Regions from separate parts of the Mesorhizobium sp. 128a genome, predicted to be linked through region 1. Evidence: predicted binding sites of a transcription regulator. Region 1 holds the regulator's gene; each other region holds the start of a gene.
What was found. The regulator LexA, encoded in region 1, represses DNA repair genes until DNA is damaged. The targets are predictions, from matches to a motif close to TGTTCNNNNTGTGTTCNG.
Positions count from the first base shown of each region.

Region 2: a site for LexA is predicted at 1,323-1,340, ahead of ACWTU9_RS23775 (ImuA family protein). Genes of this name have one in related genera too.
Region 3: a site for LexA is predicted at 1,443-1,460, ahead of ACWTU9_RS21570 (PA0069 family radical SAM protein). Genes of this name have one in related genera too.
Region 4: a site for LexA is predicted at 2,054-2,071, ahead of ACWTU9_RS16985 (ATP-dependent helicase). Genes of this name have one in related genera too.

Region 1 covers NZ_JBSPKY010000006.1:215,012-219,418, reverse strand. The annotation lists gene ACWTU9_RS13405 (ComEC/Rec2 family competence protein) at 1-835, shown strand, start outside; gene lexA (transcriptional repressor LexA) at 829-1,572, opposite strand; gene ACWTU9_RS13395 (molybdopterin molybdotransferase MoeA) at 1,690-2,895, opposite strand; gene moaC (cyclic pyranopterin monophosphate synthase MoaC) at 2,896-3,378, opposite strand; gene trpC (indole-3-glycerol phosphate synthase TrpC) at 3,381-4,193, opposite strand; gene trpD (anthranilate phosphoribosyltransferase) at 4,198-4,407, opposite strand, start outside.
Region 2 covers NZ_JBSPKY010000015.1:155,005-159,411, forward strand. The annotation lists gene ACWTU9_RS23770 (DUF6504 family protein) at 1-321, opposite strand, end outside; gene ACWTU9_RS23775 (ImuA family protein) at 263-1,300, opposite strand; gene ACWTU9_RS23780 (metallopeptidase family protein) at 1,484-1,906, shown strand; gene ACWTU9_RS23785 (DUF1737 domain-containing protein) at 2,069-2,275, opposite strand; gene ACWTU9_RS23790 (HpcH/HpaI aldolase/citrate lyase family protein) at 2,341-3,222, opposite strand; gene ACWTU9_RS23795 (DUF4153 domain-containing protein) at 3,781-4,407, shown strand, end outside.
Region 3 covers NZ_JBSPKY010000013.1:113,672-118,078, forward strand. The annotation lists gene ACWTU9_RS21565 (ribonuclease HII) at 1-58, opposite strand, end outside; gene ACWTU9_RS21570 (PA0069 family radical SAM protein) at 214-1,368, opposite strand; gene ACWTU9_RS21575 (glycosyltransferase) at 1,518-2,021, shown strand; gene ACWTU9_RS21580 (hypothetical protein) at 2,213-3,187, shown strand; gene ACWTU9_RS21585 (GFA family protein) at 3,177-3,605, opposite strand; gene moaB (molybdenum cofactor biosynthesis protein B) at 3,735-4,289, opposite strand; gene ACWTU9_RS21595 (4-(cytidine 5'-diphospho)-2-C-methyl-D-erythritol kinase) at 4,276-4,407, opposite strand, start outside.
Region 4 covers NZ_JBSPKY010000009.1:182,373-186,779, reverse strand. The annotation lists partial or broken gene ACWTU9_RS16990 (glucose/quinate/shikimate family membrane-bound PQQ-dependent dehydrogenase) at 1-1,817, opposite strand, end outside; gene ACWTU9_RS16985 (ATP-dependent helicase) at 2,112-4,407, shown strand, end outside.

The DNA of each region.
Region 1 (4,407 bases):
GCTCAGCGCGCTGGCCATGCCGTTCGGCGCGGACGGGCCGTTCCTCTACGTCATGGGCAAGGGCCTGACGGCAATGATCGCGATCTCTGCCTGGATCTCCGAGCGTTCGCCGCTCGATGCCGTCGGGCTGATCTCCATCCAGTCCGTATTGCTGGCAACGGTTGCACTGGTCATCGCGACCATGGCCACCACCTGGCTGAGGCTGGCGGCCGTACCTTTCGCGCTGGCTGGTCTGTTGACGGTGCCGCAGGTGCGGACGCCCGATGTGCTCATTTCCGAGGATGCGCATCTGGTGGCTGTGCCGATCGGCGGCGGCGAGCTCGCTCTCAACCGGGAGCGCGCAAACGAATTCACCACCGACAACTGGAAACGGGCGCTGATGGCCGAGACCATCATTCAGCCCGAGACATTTGAGACGGGAGACAGGCGGCTCGATCTCGATCCGCTCGACCTGCCGCCCGGCTCACCCTTCTACTGCATAGGCGATCTCTGCATTGCCCGGCACCCGTCCGGAGCCATTGTCGCGCTTGCAAAAGACCGCAAGACAGCCCGGCCAGCCTGCGCTTTCGCGAGCCTGATCGTCATCGACGACGCCACCGCCTACAATCCGTGCCGCGACCCGTTGGTTCTGGTCGTTACCAAGAAGCAGCTTGCCCGCGATGGCAGTGCCGCCGTCTTCTTCGATCCGCAATCGGCCGCGACAGCCCCAACCATTCGCTTCGCCGTCGACAAGCCCTACCGTCCCTGGCACGAGCAACGCTACTTCTCACGCGAAGCACGCGGCCTGCCGCCTTACAAGCAGCGTGAAAAGTACAAACCTAAACCGGCTCAGTAACGCCTGATCAGCCCGACCAGTTTGCCCTGCACCTTGACCCGATCCGGTCCGAAGATGCGGGTCTCATAGGCCGGATTGGCGGCTTCCAGCGCGATCGAGGCGCCCTTGCGGCGAAAGCGTTTCAGCGTCGCTTCCTCGTCGTCGACCAACGCCACGATGATCTCGCCGGGGCTGGCGGTGTCGGCATTGCGGATGATGACGGTGTCGCCGTCGAAAATGCCGGCCTCGATCATCGAGTCGCCCTTGACCTCGAGCGCGTAGTGTTCGCCGCCCATGATCATGTCGGGCGGCACCGAGATCGAATGCGTCTGGTGCTGGATGGCGTCTATCGGCACACCGGCGGCGATCCGGCCCATAACCGGGATCGACACCGCCGAAACCGCGTCGTCATTGCCGGCAGACATCGAACGCGAGGGCGAGGCCGGCTTGATCTGGCGGCCGAGACCGCCCTGGTTTTGACCGAGGCTGCCCTGGATGACGCTTGGTGAGAACTTTTTCGCCGCATTGAGGCCAGGCGCAATCGAGTCTGGCAGCCGCAGCACTTCCAGCGCGCGCGCCCGGTTCGGCAGCCGGCGAATGAAACCGCGCTCCTCCAGCGCCGTGATCAGGCGGTGGATGCCGGACTTGGAAGCGAGGTCGAGCGCCTCCTTCATCTCGTCGAAAGACGGCGGGATTCCGCTCTCCTTCAGGCGTTCATGGATGAACATCAGGAGTTCATGTTGTTTGCGCGTCAGCATCGCGGCCCCCCAGGGTTCTGAAACCAGAATCAGAAAAAACAAACCCAGAACAAACACTATCTGTTCCAGTTGTGTTCCGCAACCTTTTAAAGTTTAATGAATGTGTTGACGTTTTGTTCAGCGTAACATCAGCACGCTGCAGGCGGCACCCGGGGCGGCGGCTGGAGCGAAGGGCTCGCGCACGATCAAGCCGTTGGCGTCGGCCAGCATTCGCAGCATCGAGGAATCCTGGATGCCGAACGGCGTTGCGACAAGTGCGCCGGCTTCTTCCCGGACCACGGCGCGCACGTAGTCCTGCCTGAGATCGTTGGCCGGCATCGCGGCGCCGAGTTGCGCCTGCCGCATATCCTGCCGATGGACGCGGCCACCCAGCTGCGCCAAAAGCGGTTTCAGGAACAGTTGCGAGCAGACCAGGCTCGCCACCGGGTTGCCTGGCAGGCCGATGCATCTGATGTCGCCGAGACGCCCGAACATCAGCGGCTTGCCCGGGCGCATGGCAAGCTTCCAGAAATCGAGCTTCATGCCTTCGCCGGTAAGCACGTCGTGCACAAGGTCGTGGTCGCCGACCGAAGCTCCGCCGAGCGTGACGATGACGTCGGCCTTTGCCGCGACTGCCTTCTGCACCAGTGCTGCAATCGCTTCCCTGCGGTCGGCCGCGATACCGAGATCGAGCGCGCGCGCGCCGACCGATTGCGCGGCGGCCGCGACGCCATAGGCATTGGACGAGATGATCTGGTCGGGGCCAAGCGCGCTGCCCGGCGGCAGCAACTCGTCGCCGGTGGCGATGATGGCGACCAGCGGCCGTTGCACCACATTCACCATCGGATGGTTGGCCGATGCCGCCAGCGAAAGTGCGGCCGGATCGAGCACGCGGCCTTTCTCCAGCAGGACGTCACCTTGCGCAAAATCCAACCCGCGGCGGCGGATGTTGCGTTCCTTTGCCGTCGGCTCGGTGACCTCGACCTGGCCACCGCCGAGATCCCTGACATTTTCCTGGATGACGATGGTGTCTGCGCCTTCAGGCAGCGGCGCGCCCGTGAAGATGCGCACGGCCTCACCCTTGCCGACGGTGCCGTCAAAGCCGCGCCCGGCAGGCGCCATTCCGATTACAGAAAGCCGCGCCGGGGCGGATGCCACATCCTGCGCCCGCGCCGCATAGCCGTCCATGGCGGACGCGTTGAAAGGCGGCTGGGTGCGCAGCGCTACGACAGGCTCTGCCAGCACCCGGCCGGCCGCATCCGCCAGCGCCACGCTTTCACCCCGCAGCGCCGCAGCGCCGTCGAGGAGGCGTTGAAGCGCCTCGGCGACCGGAACCAGCGCCATTTAAGAACCCGCCTTGTAGTCGCCGGACTTGCCGCCGGTCTTTTCCACCAGCCGAATGCCGGAGATCACCATGGCGCGGTCGGCGGCCTTGGCCATGTCGTAAATGGTCAGGCAAGCCACCGATGCAGCGGTCAGCGCCTCCATCTCGACGCCCGTCTTGCCGGTGACGCGGGCGAGCGCGGTGACCCTGAGGCCGGGCAAAGCGGGATCCGGCTCGATGTCGACCGACACCTTGGTCAACAGCAGCGGATGGCAGAGCGGAATCAGCTCATGCGTCTTCTTGGCCGCCATGATGCCGGCGATGCGCGCTGTGCCCAGCACATCGCCCTTCTTGGCGTCGCCATCGAGGATCATCTTCAGGGTTTCAGGCCGCATCGAGACAAAGCCCTCGGCGATTGCCGTGCGTGTCGTCTCGTCCTTGCCACCGACATCGACCATGTTGGCCTCGCCCTTGGCGCCGAGATGGGTGAGGGCGGCTGTCATCGTCAGGCTACCTCGGCTGTCGCCTTGCCTGTCAAAAGCAGGCGCGTTGCCGCGGCGACATCGTCTTGCCGCATCAGGCTTTCGCCAACAAGGAAGGTTTCGATGCCGGTCTTTTGCATCCTGAGGCAATCGTCGTGGGTGAAAATGCCGCTCTCGCTGACCAGCAATCGGCCGCCCGGCACCATCGACGCCAGCCGCTCCGAGGTTTCAAGGCTGGTCTCGAATGTTCTGAGATTGCGGTTGTTGATGCCGATCAGCTGCGACGACAGTTTTACCGCGCGCTGCGTCTCGGCCTCGTCATGCACCTCGATCAGCGCATCCATGCCGAGTTCGAATGCGGTCGCTTCCAGTTCGCTCGCCAAGGCATCGTCGACGCTGGCCATGATGATCAGGATGGCATCGGCGCCCCAGGCGCGTGCCTCGTAGACCTGATAGGGGTCGAACAGGAAATCCTTGCGCAGCGCGGGAAGCGACACCGCCTTGCGCGCGTTGGTGAGAAATTCCGGCGCGCCCTGGAAGGACGGCGCATCGGTCAGCACCGAAAGACAGGCGGCGCCGCCTTTCTCATAGGCCCGCGCCAGCGCTGGCGGGTCGAAATCGGCGCGGATCAAGCCTTTGGACGGGCTCGCCTTCTTGATTTCGGCGATCAGCCCGAAACTGCCCGATCTGCGCTTCGCTTCAAGCGCCTTGAGAAAGCCGCGCGGCGCGTCCGCGTCCTTGGCCCGCGCCTTGATCTCGGCCAGCGGCATCTTCGCCTTTGCCGTCGCGATCTCGTCGCGCTTGTAGGCCTCGATCTTGCGCAGAATGTCAGCCACGGTCCTATCCGTTCGAAATCTCGACCAGCCTGTCGAGCACGCCCAGCGCCCGGCCGCTGTCGATGGCTTGTGCCGCCGCCGCCATGCCGTCGGCCAGCGTCGTTGCCTTGCCCGCCACCACCATACCGGCGCCGGCATTCATCAGCACCGTGTCGCGATAGGCCCCGGCAGCGCCGCCCAGCATGTCGCGCAACGCCTTGGCGTTGTAGGGGGC
Region 2 (4,407 bases), on a different contig from region 1:
GTCAAAACCCTGCTGGAAAAAGCGCGCAAGGATGTCGTCCAGCATGGCGCGTTCGCCGCCGAACAGATGCGTGCAGCCGGTGACGTCGAGATAAAGCCCGTCGGCGCCGTCCAGCGCCACCAGCGGCGTGTAACGGTCGCACCAGTCGGCGAGGCCTTCGAGCAGCCGGCGGTCGGCCTCCGGGTCGGCCTCGACGATGTCGATCGAGGGATGCATGGCGCGCGCGTCGGCAATGCCCATGCCGCGCTTCAGGTGCAGCGCCTCAGCCCGCTCGTCGAGGGCCGAAATGCGCTGGGCGTTGCGGTCGCGATGGCTGATCACCAGTGGCAGATGATCCGACGGCCGGGAACGCCACGACCGTCCCAGGCGCTGGCGCAGGATCCGTTCCGCCCCGAGATGCGGGAACCACAGCGACAGAATTCTCTGGTTGTTCCTTGCGTGGCCGTCTTTCTTCGAAACGGTGTTCATCGGGGTTCCACTCTAGTGTGAATTGTCCAGGCAGGGCGGTGCGGCTCTTGCCGATGCTGACGGTGAAGGCGGGGCGGCCGATCGAGCCGGCGAGCGGCCCGGCGATGGTCCGGCGGCTTGCAGCCGCTGCGGACGACACGATGAGGCGCACCGGGGCGGCGGTTGGTTCGGCCTCGCCGGCCTGGCGCAATAGGAACACCGGCCGGCCGGCGCTCTGGGCGCGGGCGTGCAGCCGGCGCGTCGCGGTGAGGTCGAGACGCTGCGGGCTGCCGCGGATTTCGAGGATGATTGCGGCGAGCGCGGTCATCTTCGCGGCCTCCTCGGCCACCCACAGCGCATCGGTGAGTTTCGGCGCCTCGGAAAACAGCAATTGCTCCGGCGCGATGCCGAACATGCCCTGCAATCCCCTGGCATAGGGAAAGCCGGCCTCGCGAAAAATCTCCGACGTGCCGATCCACAGCGCGGGCAGGTTCTGCCCCCTGAGGATCAGGCTGACCAGCGACAGCACAAAGCCGGCGACGGCCCCGGCATTGCGGGTCTCGAGGCCGTGGATTTCGGTCAGGGCGGCTTTCGGCAGGCCGCCGCTCAGCGCTGCATCGAGGCGCTCGACGCCGGTGGGCAGGAAGGCATCCGGCGAAGCCACGGCAAGGCCGCGCCGGATGATGGTGACATCGGCATTAGGTTCGGGCGCACCGCCGATAGCGCTGTCAGCGCGCGCACGAGGCCGCTCGCCAGCCGGCGCGGCCAGGCGCTCGGGCAGCGTTCCCTCGATCTTCGCGATCTGGCGGCGCAGGGCAAAAACAGTCTCCCGCGCCACGGCTGATGTCGCCATGACGGTCAGTTTCTCGCACAATTGTTCCTGTTATGTTCCTATAGATTCCAGAGGGTGACGGAAGAGTCAAGCGGAGTCATGGGGAATTTATTCCTGTCTCCGAGCCGGGAGGATAGGCGGCCGCCGCGTTCATTTGCCGATTCCGGAGGGAAAGCCTATATGCCGGGATCAAAGGACTAACGCATGGCCCGCATCTACAAGACCCGCACCTGGCACGACGAACTCTCGCCCTCGATCGAGGAGATGGAGTTTCTGGCGCTGGAGGCCTATGCGCATCTGCCGGACGATTTTCGCAAGCTGACCGGCGAGATCGTCATCGTGATCGCCGAGTTCCCGACCGACGAGATCATGGACGATCTGTCGCTGGAGACGCCGTTCGACCTGCTCGGCCTGTTCGAGGGCCGCGGCATCGCCGAGCGCTGGAACCCGCAGACCGGCGAAGGCCCGAACCGCATCACGCTGTACCGCCGCGCCATCCTCGACTACTGGGCCGAGAACGAAGAAACGCTGGGCGACATCGTCACCCACGTGCTGATCCACGAGATCGGCCACCATTTCGGCCTGTCGGACGATGATATGGAGAAGATCGAAGAGGCGGTGGAGTAGGACGTGCCGATTTTCAGGTGAGGCCGGCCTGCAAATGGTAGCTTCCTGCGCTTCCGGTGCTCACGTACTTAAAGTACGCTCCGCTCCGGTTCTCGGAGCCACCATTTTCGACTCTGCCTGACCTGAATCTCGACACATCCTGCGTCGGCGCTTTGGCAAAGCCTACCAGTCGCTGAGCTTCGTATCCGGCCCGTATTCCTGGCCGTCGACATCCTTCACCACCGCCTGGCCGCAGCGCATCGACTTGGTCTTCTTGTCGTAGGCGTAGGTAGGTGAGCCGAACAGGTGCCAGCCCTTGTTCAGCGCCGCCGTCACCTTGTGGCAGAAGCTGGAATCGTCCGGGGCGGACAGAAAGCGATAGAGTTTCATGGGTCAGGTCCTGTCGTGAATTCTGTACTTGTTGCGGTGTGATCTTCTGAAGCCGGCTTAGGCAATCATGCGCCGATGGCGGCGGCCTTCGCCAGCAATTTTTCGGCCTGCGCCAAATGCAGCCGCTCGACCATCCTGCCGTCCAGCGCAATCACGCCCTTGCCGGTATTTTCCGGCAAGGCGAAGGCTTCCTTCACCGCCCGCGCCTCGGCCAGGGCTTCGGGCGCGGGTGCGAAGGCGCGGTTGGCGGCGTCGATCTGGGCCGGGTGGATCAACGTCTTGCCGTCGAACCCCATGGCGGCGGCCTCCATGCATTCGCGCGCGAACGCGTCGAGGTCGCGAAAATCATTGGATACGCCGTCGAGAATGTCGATGCCGCCGGCCCGCGCGGCCAGCACCATCTGCATCAGCCACGGCACGAGGTAGCGCCGGTCGGGCGTCGCCAGAATGCCGGTCTCCTTGACCAAATCGTTCGTTCCGGCAACGAAACAATTAAGGCGCGAGGCCGGATCGCGGCCGAGTTCGGCGATGGCGCCGATGTTGAGCATGGCCTTGGGCGTCTCGATCATCGCCCAGAGTTTGACACCGTCAGGGGCAAAATTGTCGTCGAGCACGTCGCCGACTTCGAGGATGTCGCGCGGCGTGGCGACCTTGGACAACAGGATGCCGTCCGGCTCGAATCTTGCCGCGGCCAGCAGGTCGTCGTTGCCCCAATCGCTGGACAGCGCGTTGACACGCACGATCATCTCGCATCGCCGCTTCGGCCGGTTGGCGAAAATGCCGGCCAGCTTTTCCCGCGCCGCGACCTTGTCGATGGGAGCGACGGCGTCTTCGAGGTCGATGATCACGGCATCGCAGGTAAGCGCCGCGATCTTGGCCAGCGCCTTGTCGTTGGAGGCGGGGACGTAGAGTACCGAGCGGCGCGGGCGGTAGGGTTCGCTTGTCATGGCGTGATCTATGGCGGCTGTGGACGGGTGAGGCAAGGGTGCGGCTGGTGATTGGCGAAGTCGGCGCTGCCCTCACCTTGTCTGTCCTCCTCAGCAGTTGCGGAAGGGAGCCCTTCCTCTCCCCCGTCGATCGGGGGAGAGGTGTCGAGCGAAGCTCGACGGAGTGGGGGTCGACCCTTGGGTGCAAAGTCAGGCGATGCTTGCGCCTAGCGCCCTTATGTCCGTTCGCGGCGAAGGTGGTTCCCCCACTCCGTCTCGGCTTCGCCGAGCCACCTCTCCCCCCCTCCGGAGGGAGAGGAAAGGAGCCTGCACAAAAACTGCACATCTCTGGGGAAAACCTCCTCCGCTCCGCCCTGTCGTCTCCCTGGCGACCAGCGACAAGGGCGGCATGCAAAAGCAAAACACCCTCCGTCTGCCCTACAGGCTGCGCAGCGAAAGCTGGTGGTTGGTCGACCCGCCCCGGCCAGAGGCAAGCCATCGCCCTGAGGCAAGCCTGCTCCCTTTTATCCGCAGGCATCCGCCGGTCGGTCGCGTCCAGCCCATCAGGAAGATCCGCGCATGACATCGTTCGTCAGCTTTTGCAGCCGCTTCGGCATTGCCGTCCTGCTCGTCGCGCTGGCGGATTTTTTCTTTTACGACCAGCCAGTTGGCATCACCGTCCTTGTGTTCGCCATCGCGACTGCCACCGCGGTGGTGGCCGTGCATCCTTCCGCCCTGAATTCCCCCAGGCCCTGGCTCAAGCCGGTCTGCCTGCTCGCCGCTCTGCTGCCGCTGGCCGAGAATGTCAGCCCGCTGTCGGTCTCGATCGCGCTCGTTGCCATGGTGGTGTTTGCGCTGTCGCTGGCCGGGCGGCTGCGGCGCCGCATCGCCGGCGTTGCCCGCCAGATCACCTTGTTTCTCCTGGCTGTGCCGCTGCGGTTCATCAGCGATTTCATCCGCTGGCGCAAAACGGCGCGGCGGTTCGGCCGGCGCCGGATCCGGGTTGCTTCCATCGCAGTCTGGGTCATGCCGCTGACGCTGGGCGCGGTCTTCCTGGCGCTGTTCGGCGCCGCCAATCCGGTCATCGATTACTGGCTGTCGCTGATCGACCTGATGAAACTCATCGATCTCATCCAACTGGCGCGGATTGTCTTCTGGCTGGTCGTGCTCGCCGGCGTGTGGGCTTTGCTGCGCCCGCGCGTGCCA
Region 3 (4,407 bases), on a different contig from region 1:
AGTCGGGCTTCTCGACGATTTCGAAAAGAAGCGGAGAATCGGAACGCGCGCGAGCCATGGTGCGGCGAGGTTCGCATCGGCTCCGATTCTCCGCAAGTCCCTCCAGGGTCGAATGGGGCAAGACCGGGAGGGCACCGTCTGCAGGCCGGGGGACAGGCCGGACGGGATTCTTGTTTCCTGCCCGGCCGAAGACGGCAGGCAAGAGAAGTATCTTCAGAGCAGCATCAGCTGCTCGGTCGCATTGGCGGCGGCGACGAACTGGTCGGTCCTCAGCGTCCGCCGTTCGGCGTTAAGGCCGAGCCGCTTGGCGGTGATCTCGAAGCGTCGGCCGATCTGCCAGGCATAGGGTCCGGCGCCTTTCATGCGCTTGCCCCATTCCGAATCGTAATCCTTGCCGTCGCGCATCGAACGGATCAGCGACATCACATGCCGGTAGCGGTCAGGATAATGGCGCAGCAGCCAGTCCTTGAAGATCGGCGCCACCTCGAGCGGCAGGCGCAGGATGACATAACCGGCCTCGCGGGCGCCGGCGGCGCGGGCCGAATCGAGGATGCGCTCCATCTCCTGGTCGGTCAGCCCGGGGATGATCGGCGCCACCATCACCGAGGCCGGGATGCCGGCATCCGAAAGTTGCCTTATTGCCTCCAGGCGCTTGGTCGGCGTCGACGCGCGCGGCTCCATGGTCCGCGCCAGCATGCGGTCCATCGTCGTCACCGACAGCGCCACCTTGGCCAAGCCCCGTTCGGCCATGCGCGACAATATGTCGATGTCGCGCGTCACCAGATGGGATTTGGTGACGATGCCGACCGGGTGTCCGCGCGCCTCCAGCACTTCGAGAATCTCGCGCATGATCCGGTATTGCTTCTCGATCGGCTGGTAGGGATCGGTGTTGGTGCCGATGGCAATGGTGCGCGGCTGGTAGCCGTCCTTGGACAGTTCCTTGTCGAGCAGCCGAGCCGCATCCGGCTTGGCAAAGAGCTTCGATTCGAAATCCAGCCCCGGCGACAGGCCCATGAAGGAATGTGTAGGCCGGGCGAAACAATAGACGCAGCCATGCTCGCACCCGCGATAGGGGTTGATCGAGCGGTCGAAGGAGATGTCCGGCGATTCGTTGCGGGTGATGATGGTGCGCGGCTTCTCGACCTGAACCTCGGTCTTGAACGGCGGCAGCTCCTCCAGCGAATTCCAGCCATCGTCAAACACATGCCGGCTGACCGGTTCGAACCGGCCGGACGGGTTGATCCCGGCAGAACGGCCGCGGCTGCGGTCCGGACGGACGCGCATGCCGCTCTGTTCGATCATCGCATTGGCCATCTCGGCTCGTCCTGCTCCGAAGGCTGCAATGTCCGCACGCACGATATGTTCCATTTTCGCCCTCTCCCAGGGACTGTCGGCCGGCTGTCGAATCGTTCTGTTCATGAAAATAATCCTATTTTGCCGACGAGAACAAAGCAAGAACTTTTTTGCTGCGCGATGCCAAACTGGCGCTTCGCGATGCTTTCCGCTATTGCGCTGAAATGCTCAGCGTTCTCATCGAAACCCATGATGACGAAGAGGGCCTTGCCCGCACGCTCGCCTCGCTGATCGGCGGCGCGGTCGAGGGCGTGGTGCGCGACGTCATCGTCTGCGACACCGGCTCGACGGACCAGACGCATCGGGTCGCCGATCATGCCGGTTGCCACTTCGTCGCCGGCCGCATTGCCGCCGGGATCAGGCAGGCGAAAGGCGACTGGCTGCTGTTGCTGGAACCCGGCGCACGGCTTGTCGAGGGCTGGATCGACGACGTTGTCGCCCATACAGCGCGGCAAACCATGCCGGCGCGCTTTTCCCGCGCCCGCGGCAGCCGCAGGCCGTTCCTGGCGCGGATGCTCCAGGGAAACCGGGCGCTGGCCGAAGGACTGGTCATCAGCAAGCGGCAGGCGACGTCCCTGTCGAAGAACGCGCACAGCGCCGAAGCCCTCGCGCGGGGTCTTGCCACCAGGCGGCTCGACGCCGAAATCTGGGTGGCTTCGGCCAAGTGATGTCTTGCCCTCCCGCGTCGGCGGGCGAGAGCGATGTCAAACTTGTTACTTTAGCTCGTCGTTATTGTGCATTGCACAAAAGTTGACGCGGGGATAACATTCCCCTGATGCGGGACAATTGGGTTTGGGTAATGCTTGGGCGGTGAGCAGCCGACATTTCGTCGGTGCCGCGCTCATAACCGAGGACCCTGATGAACCTTTCCGCCCCTGACAAATCCGGCGCCGCCAGCCTCGAGGCCATTGCCCGCAATGGCAGCCTGTTCCGCCGCATCGCCGCGCGCATTCCGACCTACCTGTCCGACCTGCGCGAGAACCCGGCCTGGCTGCCGATGTTTATGCTGGCCCGCACCATGCCGGCGCGCAGGCTGCACTGGCTGGGCGCCAAAGCCGCTCGCCCGGCGCAAAATGCCGGGGCTACGATGTTCAAAGGCGTCGAGCTCAAGTCGATTGTCGAGACGCTGCGTGCGGACGGCCTGTTCTCTGGTCTGGTGCTGCCGCAGGCAATCCATGAAGAGATCGCCAGCTTTGCACAGAGCACGCCATGCTTCGGCAATTTCGACCGCCGGCTCGAATTCATGCCTGGGGATCATGCTGAGGCCGAGAAGCGTTTCGGCCGCTCCTTGCTCAGCGGCCACTATTTCGAGCGCATCCTCGGCTGCAACGCGGCACTCGCCATCCAGAACGATCCGCTGCTGCTCGACATCGCCCAGAACTATCTGGGCGGGCAGGCAAAGCTGATCACGACGCGCGTCTGGTGGAGTTTTCCGACCGGCGAGGCCTCCGATGCCGACAAGAACCTCGCCTCGCTCGGCAAATACCATTTCGATCTCGACGATTGGCGGATGCTGAAATTCTTCTTCTATCTGAAGCCGTGCGATGCCGGCACCGGTCCGCATGTCTATGTCAAAGGCAGCCACAGGCGACGCAGCCTCAAGCACCAGCTGACGCTGCTCGTCGGCCATTCGGCGCAAGAGGTGCTCAAGGTCTATGGCGACGACAGCCCGGTCACGTTGACCGGCGAGGCAGGTCTCGGCTTTGTCGAGGACCCGTTCGGCTTCCATATGGGCACCGTGCCGTCGCGCACGCCGCGGCTGATGATGGAAGTCGGCTTCGGTGTGTCGCCGCCCTCGCGCCGCCGCTTCCACGGCGAACCGGTCATCCGCTGATCCGGATCTCGACCGGCATCCAACGCGCCTGCCGCCGGGCCATGCGGCCCTCGCGGCTCTCGGCATCGTAATCCATGGCGACCGGCTCGCGGCTGAACCGCGGCCGGTCGTCCAACGCGTTGACGATGACGATCGCTCTCGGATCGCCGCCATCGGTGGTCACCGCCGCGACATAGACGCCGCAGTCCCGGCAGATGAGATAGTCGGCGGTGCGCAATCCGAACCGGTATCGGTGCAACCGCGCCTCGTTCTCGACCGTGACGATCAATCGGCCCTGCGGATCGGCGGCAGCGCGCGAGCCATGCCGGATGCAGAACGCGCATTGGCAGGCGCGGATCTCCATCTGCGATGGGTCGATCCCGGTTTCAAACGTCAGGTGGATGTTGCCGCAATGGCAACCGCCGCGGTACGCACGCATGGCACCTTTCCGTCTCAAGGACCCTGGCGACAGATTACCCGCCTGGCGACCTGCAGGAAATGACCCTTCGAAGGTCCAGACGTCATTCGGCCTGAGATAGGCGGCGCGCGACCGGCACTTTGCCTTGGTTTACGAGCCGGCCCTGCCGCGCTTGAGATGCTCGTCCAGGCGGGGCATGATCTCGACGAAGTTGCAGGGCATGTGGCGATAGTCGAGTTGCGGCTTCAAAATGCCGTCCCAGGCATCCTTGCAGGCGCCGGGCGAACCCGGCAGCACGAAGACGAAGGTGGCGTTGACGACGCCGCCGGTCGCCCGGCTCTGCACCGTCGACGTCCCGATCTTGTCGTAGGAAATGCGATGAAACACTTCGGAAAAGCCATCCATGCGCTTTTCGAAGATCGGCTCCAGCGCCTCCGGCGTCACGTCGCGGCCGGTGAACCCGGTGCCACCGGTGGTGATGACGACATCGATATCCTTGTCGCGCGACCAGCCCAGCACCTTGTCGCGGATTTTCTCGCGATCGTCGGTGACGATGTCGCGGGCGGCGAGAATATGGCCGGCCTCGGTGATGCGGTCGGCCAGCGTCTGGCCGGATTTGTCGTCTGCGAGGCTGCGTGTATCGGACACCGTCAGCACCGCGATGCGCACCGGAATGAACGGGCGGCTCTCGTCAATTTTGGCCATCGGTTCCCTCCGAAGCGATGCTTCGTGTCGCCGCGACAAACCAGTCCGGTTCGCGGCTGCGGATCTCGGCCGCTGCGCGCTTGGCGACATTGCCGGTCTCGAACAGCCCGAAACATGT
Region 4 (4,407 bases), on a different contig from region 1:
TCGCGCGGAATGAGCTGCGATTTGAAGGCCAGATAGGTCGGCATGCCGAACATCACCTGCCGCACCGGATCGACGGCGACGCCGCCCCAATTGAAGGTGCCGAAATTGCCGGGATAGATCAGCGATCCCTGCACGGAAGGCGGGGTATAGCGGCCCTCATAGCGCAGGCCCTGGAATTCGATTCGGCAGGCCAGCTGATCGAACATGGTGATGCCCCACATGTCGGCGCCGGTCAGCGGTTTCGGATTGAAGGAGAGATCCGAGGTCGGCTGCGTTGGGGACGTGTGGTCGCCCTCGATGGCGCCGCCCGGCGCCGGCACTTCCTTGACCGGAATGATCGGCTCGCCGCTGCGCCGGTCGAGCACATAGAGGTCGCCCTGCTTGGTTGGGCCTACCAGCGCCGGCACCACACCGGCGGCGGTGGTGATGTCGACCAGCGTCGGCTGCGCCGGCACGTCCATATCCCAGAGGTCATGGTGCACGGTCTGCCGCACCCAGCGCAATTGTCCGGTGGCGAGATCGAGCGCGGTGATCGAGGAGGAGAACTTCTCGACATTGGCGCTGCGGCCGGCGCCGAGCTGGTCAGGCGTCTGGTTGCCGAGCGGCACATAGAGCAAGCCGAGCTTCTCGTCGGCGCTCGCCGTCGACCACATGTTGGGCGAGTTGTGGGTGTAGGTCTGGCCTGCCGCCAGCGGTGTCGTCTGGTCCGGATTGCCGGAATCCCAGTTCCACACCAGGGCGCCGGTGTCGACATCGAAGGCGCGGATGACACCGGACGGCTCCTCGGTCGAATAATTGTCGTTGACGGCCCCGCCGACGATGATCTTGCCGCCGGCAATCAGCGGCGCCGAGGTCGAGTAATAATAGCCCGACTTCGGATAGGGCATGTTGATCATGAGGTTCAGCGTGCCGGCTTCGGCGAAGGACGCGCAGACCTGGCCGTTGGCGGCGTCGAGCGCGATCAGCCGCGCGTCCGAGGTCGGCAAATAGACGCGTGTCGCACAGGGCTGGCCAGCCGCGATCTTGGCATCGGTGAAGTAGGACACGCCGCGGCAGGTCTGGTGCTGGCGGTTCCTGTCGAGCTTGACCTTGGGATCGAAGCGCCACTTCTCCTTGCCGGTCGCGGCATCGATGGCGATGGCGAAATTGTGCGGCGTGCAGATGTAGAGCGCGTCGCCCACCTTCAGCGGCGTCACCTGATAGGTGGTTTCGCCGATATCGTCCGGACCCTTCACGTCACCGGTCTGGTAGGTCCAGGCCGGCTGCAATTTGGCGACGTTGTCCGGCGTGATCTGGTCGAGCGGCGAATAGCGCTGGCCGAACGGCGTGCGGCCATAGAAGTGCCATTCGCCGGGAGGCACATTGCCGCCGAGATCGGCGGTCGGCGTCACCTTGTCGGCATTGAGTTCGCCGGCAATGTCCTTGGGATCGGCGGTCATCGAATAGCCGGCCACCGCGAGTGAGGCGAGCACCGCCAGGATGAGCGGTGCGCGTGCGTCGGGACCGGTGAGGCCCCGCCTTGCCCACGGCGTCAGCAGCCACAGCGCCAGAAGCACGATGATGCCGCCGCGCGGGCCGAGTTCCCACCAGTCGAAGCCGATTTCCCACACTGCCCAGGCCAGCGTGCAGAGCACGATTGCCGCATAGAGCCAAAGCGAAGTCGACTTGCGTCGAAACAGCAGCCAGGCGGCGATCAGGAAGGCCAGACCGGTGATGACATAATACCAGCTGCCGCCCAGCATCGCGAGCCGGATGCCGCCGCCGCCAAGCGCCAGGCCGATGAGGAACAGGATGAGGGAGGTGATGACGACAGCCAAGACGATACTCCTTCGACTGATGCGCGTCCCGCGCCGCGGCCAGGGCATCCCGTTCCCGCCCCGAGCGCAACTTTCTCCCGCCCGCCGCGTGTGTCAAGCAAAGCCTGCCAGCATAGGCTGAGAGCCCAGCATGCTCTCACCTTTCGCGCCGGCGCCTCCCAACCAACGTGTTTTGGCCCGGGTGGGTGGATTCAGGCCAACAATTCAACACGGCGCCCGGGAATCTGGCTTCCAACCAGAACAAAACGTAGACACTTCTGGTCTTTCGCTGCCGAATCACTACATTCGGGGGCGATGTCCGGCTTTTCGGAAGACATGCCCTTTTTTGACGAACCCAATGCGCGGCCCGCGGCCCCGTCGGGCATAGCCGCGCGCGCCATGGCGGCCCGCAGCGGTAGCAACAGCGCGCCTGATTATCTCAAGGGATTGAACCCTGAGCAGCGGCTCGCCGTCGAAACCACAGAAGGCCCGGTCCTGGTGCTGGCCGGCGCCGGCACCGGCAAGACGCGGGTGCTGACCACCCGCATCGCCCATATCCTCGCGACCGGAAAGGCCTTCCCCTCGCAAATCCTGGCGGTGACCTTTACCAACAAGGCCGCCCGCGAGATGAAGCAGCGCATCGGCCTTTTGGTCGGTGAAGCCGTCGAAGGCATGCCGTGGCTCGGCACCTTCCACTCGATCGGCGTGAAACTGCTTCGCAGACACGCCGAGTTGGCCGGGCTGAAATCCGACTTCACCATTCTCGACACCGACGACGTCGTGCGGCTGATCAAGCAGCTGATCCAGGCCGAGGGCCTGGACGACAAGCGCTGGCCGGCCAAGCAGTTCGCGCAGATGATTGACGGCTGGAAGAACAAGGGCCAAGGCCCTGCCGACATCGCCGAAGGCGACGCCCGCAGCTTCGCCAACGGCAAGGGCCGCGAGCTGTACAAGGCCTATCAGGAGCGGCTGCAGACGCTGAACGCTTGCGACTTCGGCGATCTGCTCTGCCACCCGATCCGCATCTTCCGCGCCAATCCGGATGTGCTCAAGGACTACCACAAGCGCTTCAAATACATTCTCGTCGACGAGTACCAGGATACGAATACCGCGCAGTATATGTGGCTGCGGCTTTTGGCGCAGCGGCCGCAATCCTCCCCCCTTGAGGGGGAGGTGCCCGCGAAGCGGGCGGAGGGGGTCGCCGCAGAAGGCACCGCCAGAACGTCGAGCACTGCCGCGAGGACCCCACCCGACCGGGCTGCGCCCGGCCACCCTCCCCTCAAGGGGGAGGGATATCAGCGCTCGTCCACCGTGAACATCTGCTGCGTCGGCGACGACGACCAGTCCATCTATGGCTGGCGAGGCGCCGAGGTCGACAACATACTGCGCTTCGACAAGGACTTTCCCGGCGCCACCATCATCCGGCTGGAGCGCAACTATCGGTCGACCGCCCACATTCTCGGCACCGCCTCGCACCTCATCGCCCACAATGAAGGCCGCTTCGGCAAGACGCTGTTCACAGAGAAGGTCGCCGAGGACGACGAGAAAGTGCATGTCCACGCCGCCTGGGATTCCGAAGAGGAGGCCCGCGCCGTCGGCGAAACCATCGAGACCTACCAGCGCGCCAAGCACAACCTCAACGACATGGCCATTCTTGTCCGCGCTTCCTTCCAGATGCGCGAGTTCGAGGATCGTTTCGTCACGCTCGGCCTGAACTACCGCGTCATCGGCGGCCCGCGTTTCTATGAGCGCATGGAAATCCGCGACGCGCTGGCCTTCTTCCGCGTCGTCGCGCAAGGCGCCGACGACCTCGCCTTCGAGCGCATCGTCAATGTGCCGAAGCGTGGCTTGGGCGAAGCCACCATCCGCCAGATCCACGACACTGCGCGTGCGCTGCGCATCCCGATGCTGGAGGCCGCCGCCAAGCTCGCCGAAAGCGACGATCTGAAGCCCAAGCCGCGCGCCGCCTTGCGCGAAGTGGCCGCCAATTTCGAGCGCTGGCAGAAGGCGCTGGAAACCACGCCGCACACCGAACTCGCCGAGACCATTCTGGAGGAGAGCGGCTACACCGACATGTGGAAGAACGACCGCTCGGCCGAAGCGCCGGGCCGGCTGGAAAATTTGAAGGAACTGATCCGCTCGATGGAAGAGTATGAGTCACTGCGCTCCTTCCTTGAACATGTCGCCCTGGTCATGGACGCCGAACAGAATGCAGAGCTCGATGCCGTCAACATCATGACGCTGCATTCGGCCAAGGGCCTCGAATTCGAGACCGTGTTCCTCCCCGGCTGGGAGGAGGGCCTGTTCCCGCACCAGCGCGCGCTGGACGAAGGCGGCCGCTCCGGCTTGGAGGAAGAGCGCCGGCTGGCCTATGTCGGCCTGACCCGCGCCAAGAAGAACCTGCATCTCTGGTTCGTCTCCAACCGCCGCATCCACGGCCTGTGGCAATCGACCATCCCGTCGCGTTTCCTCGAAGAGTTGCCGAACGCCCATGTCGAGGTCGCCGAAGGCGGCAACAGCTACGGCGGCTACGGCAATTCCTATGGCGGCGGCTCGTTTGCTTCGGGCCGTGGCGGCCAGGGAGCAGGACGACAGAACCCCTATGGCGCCT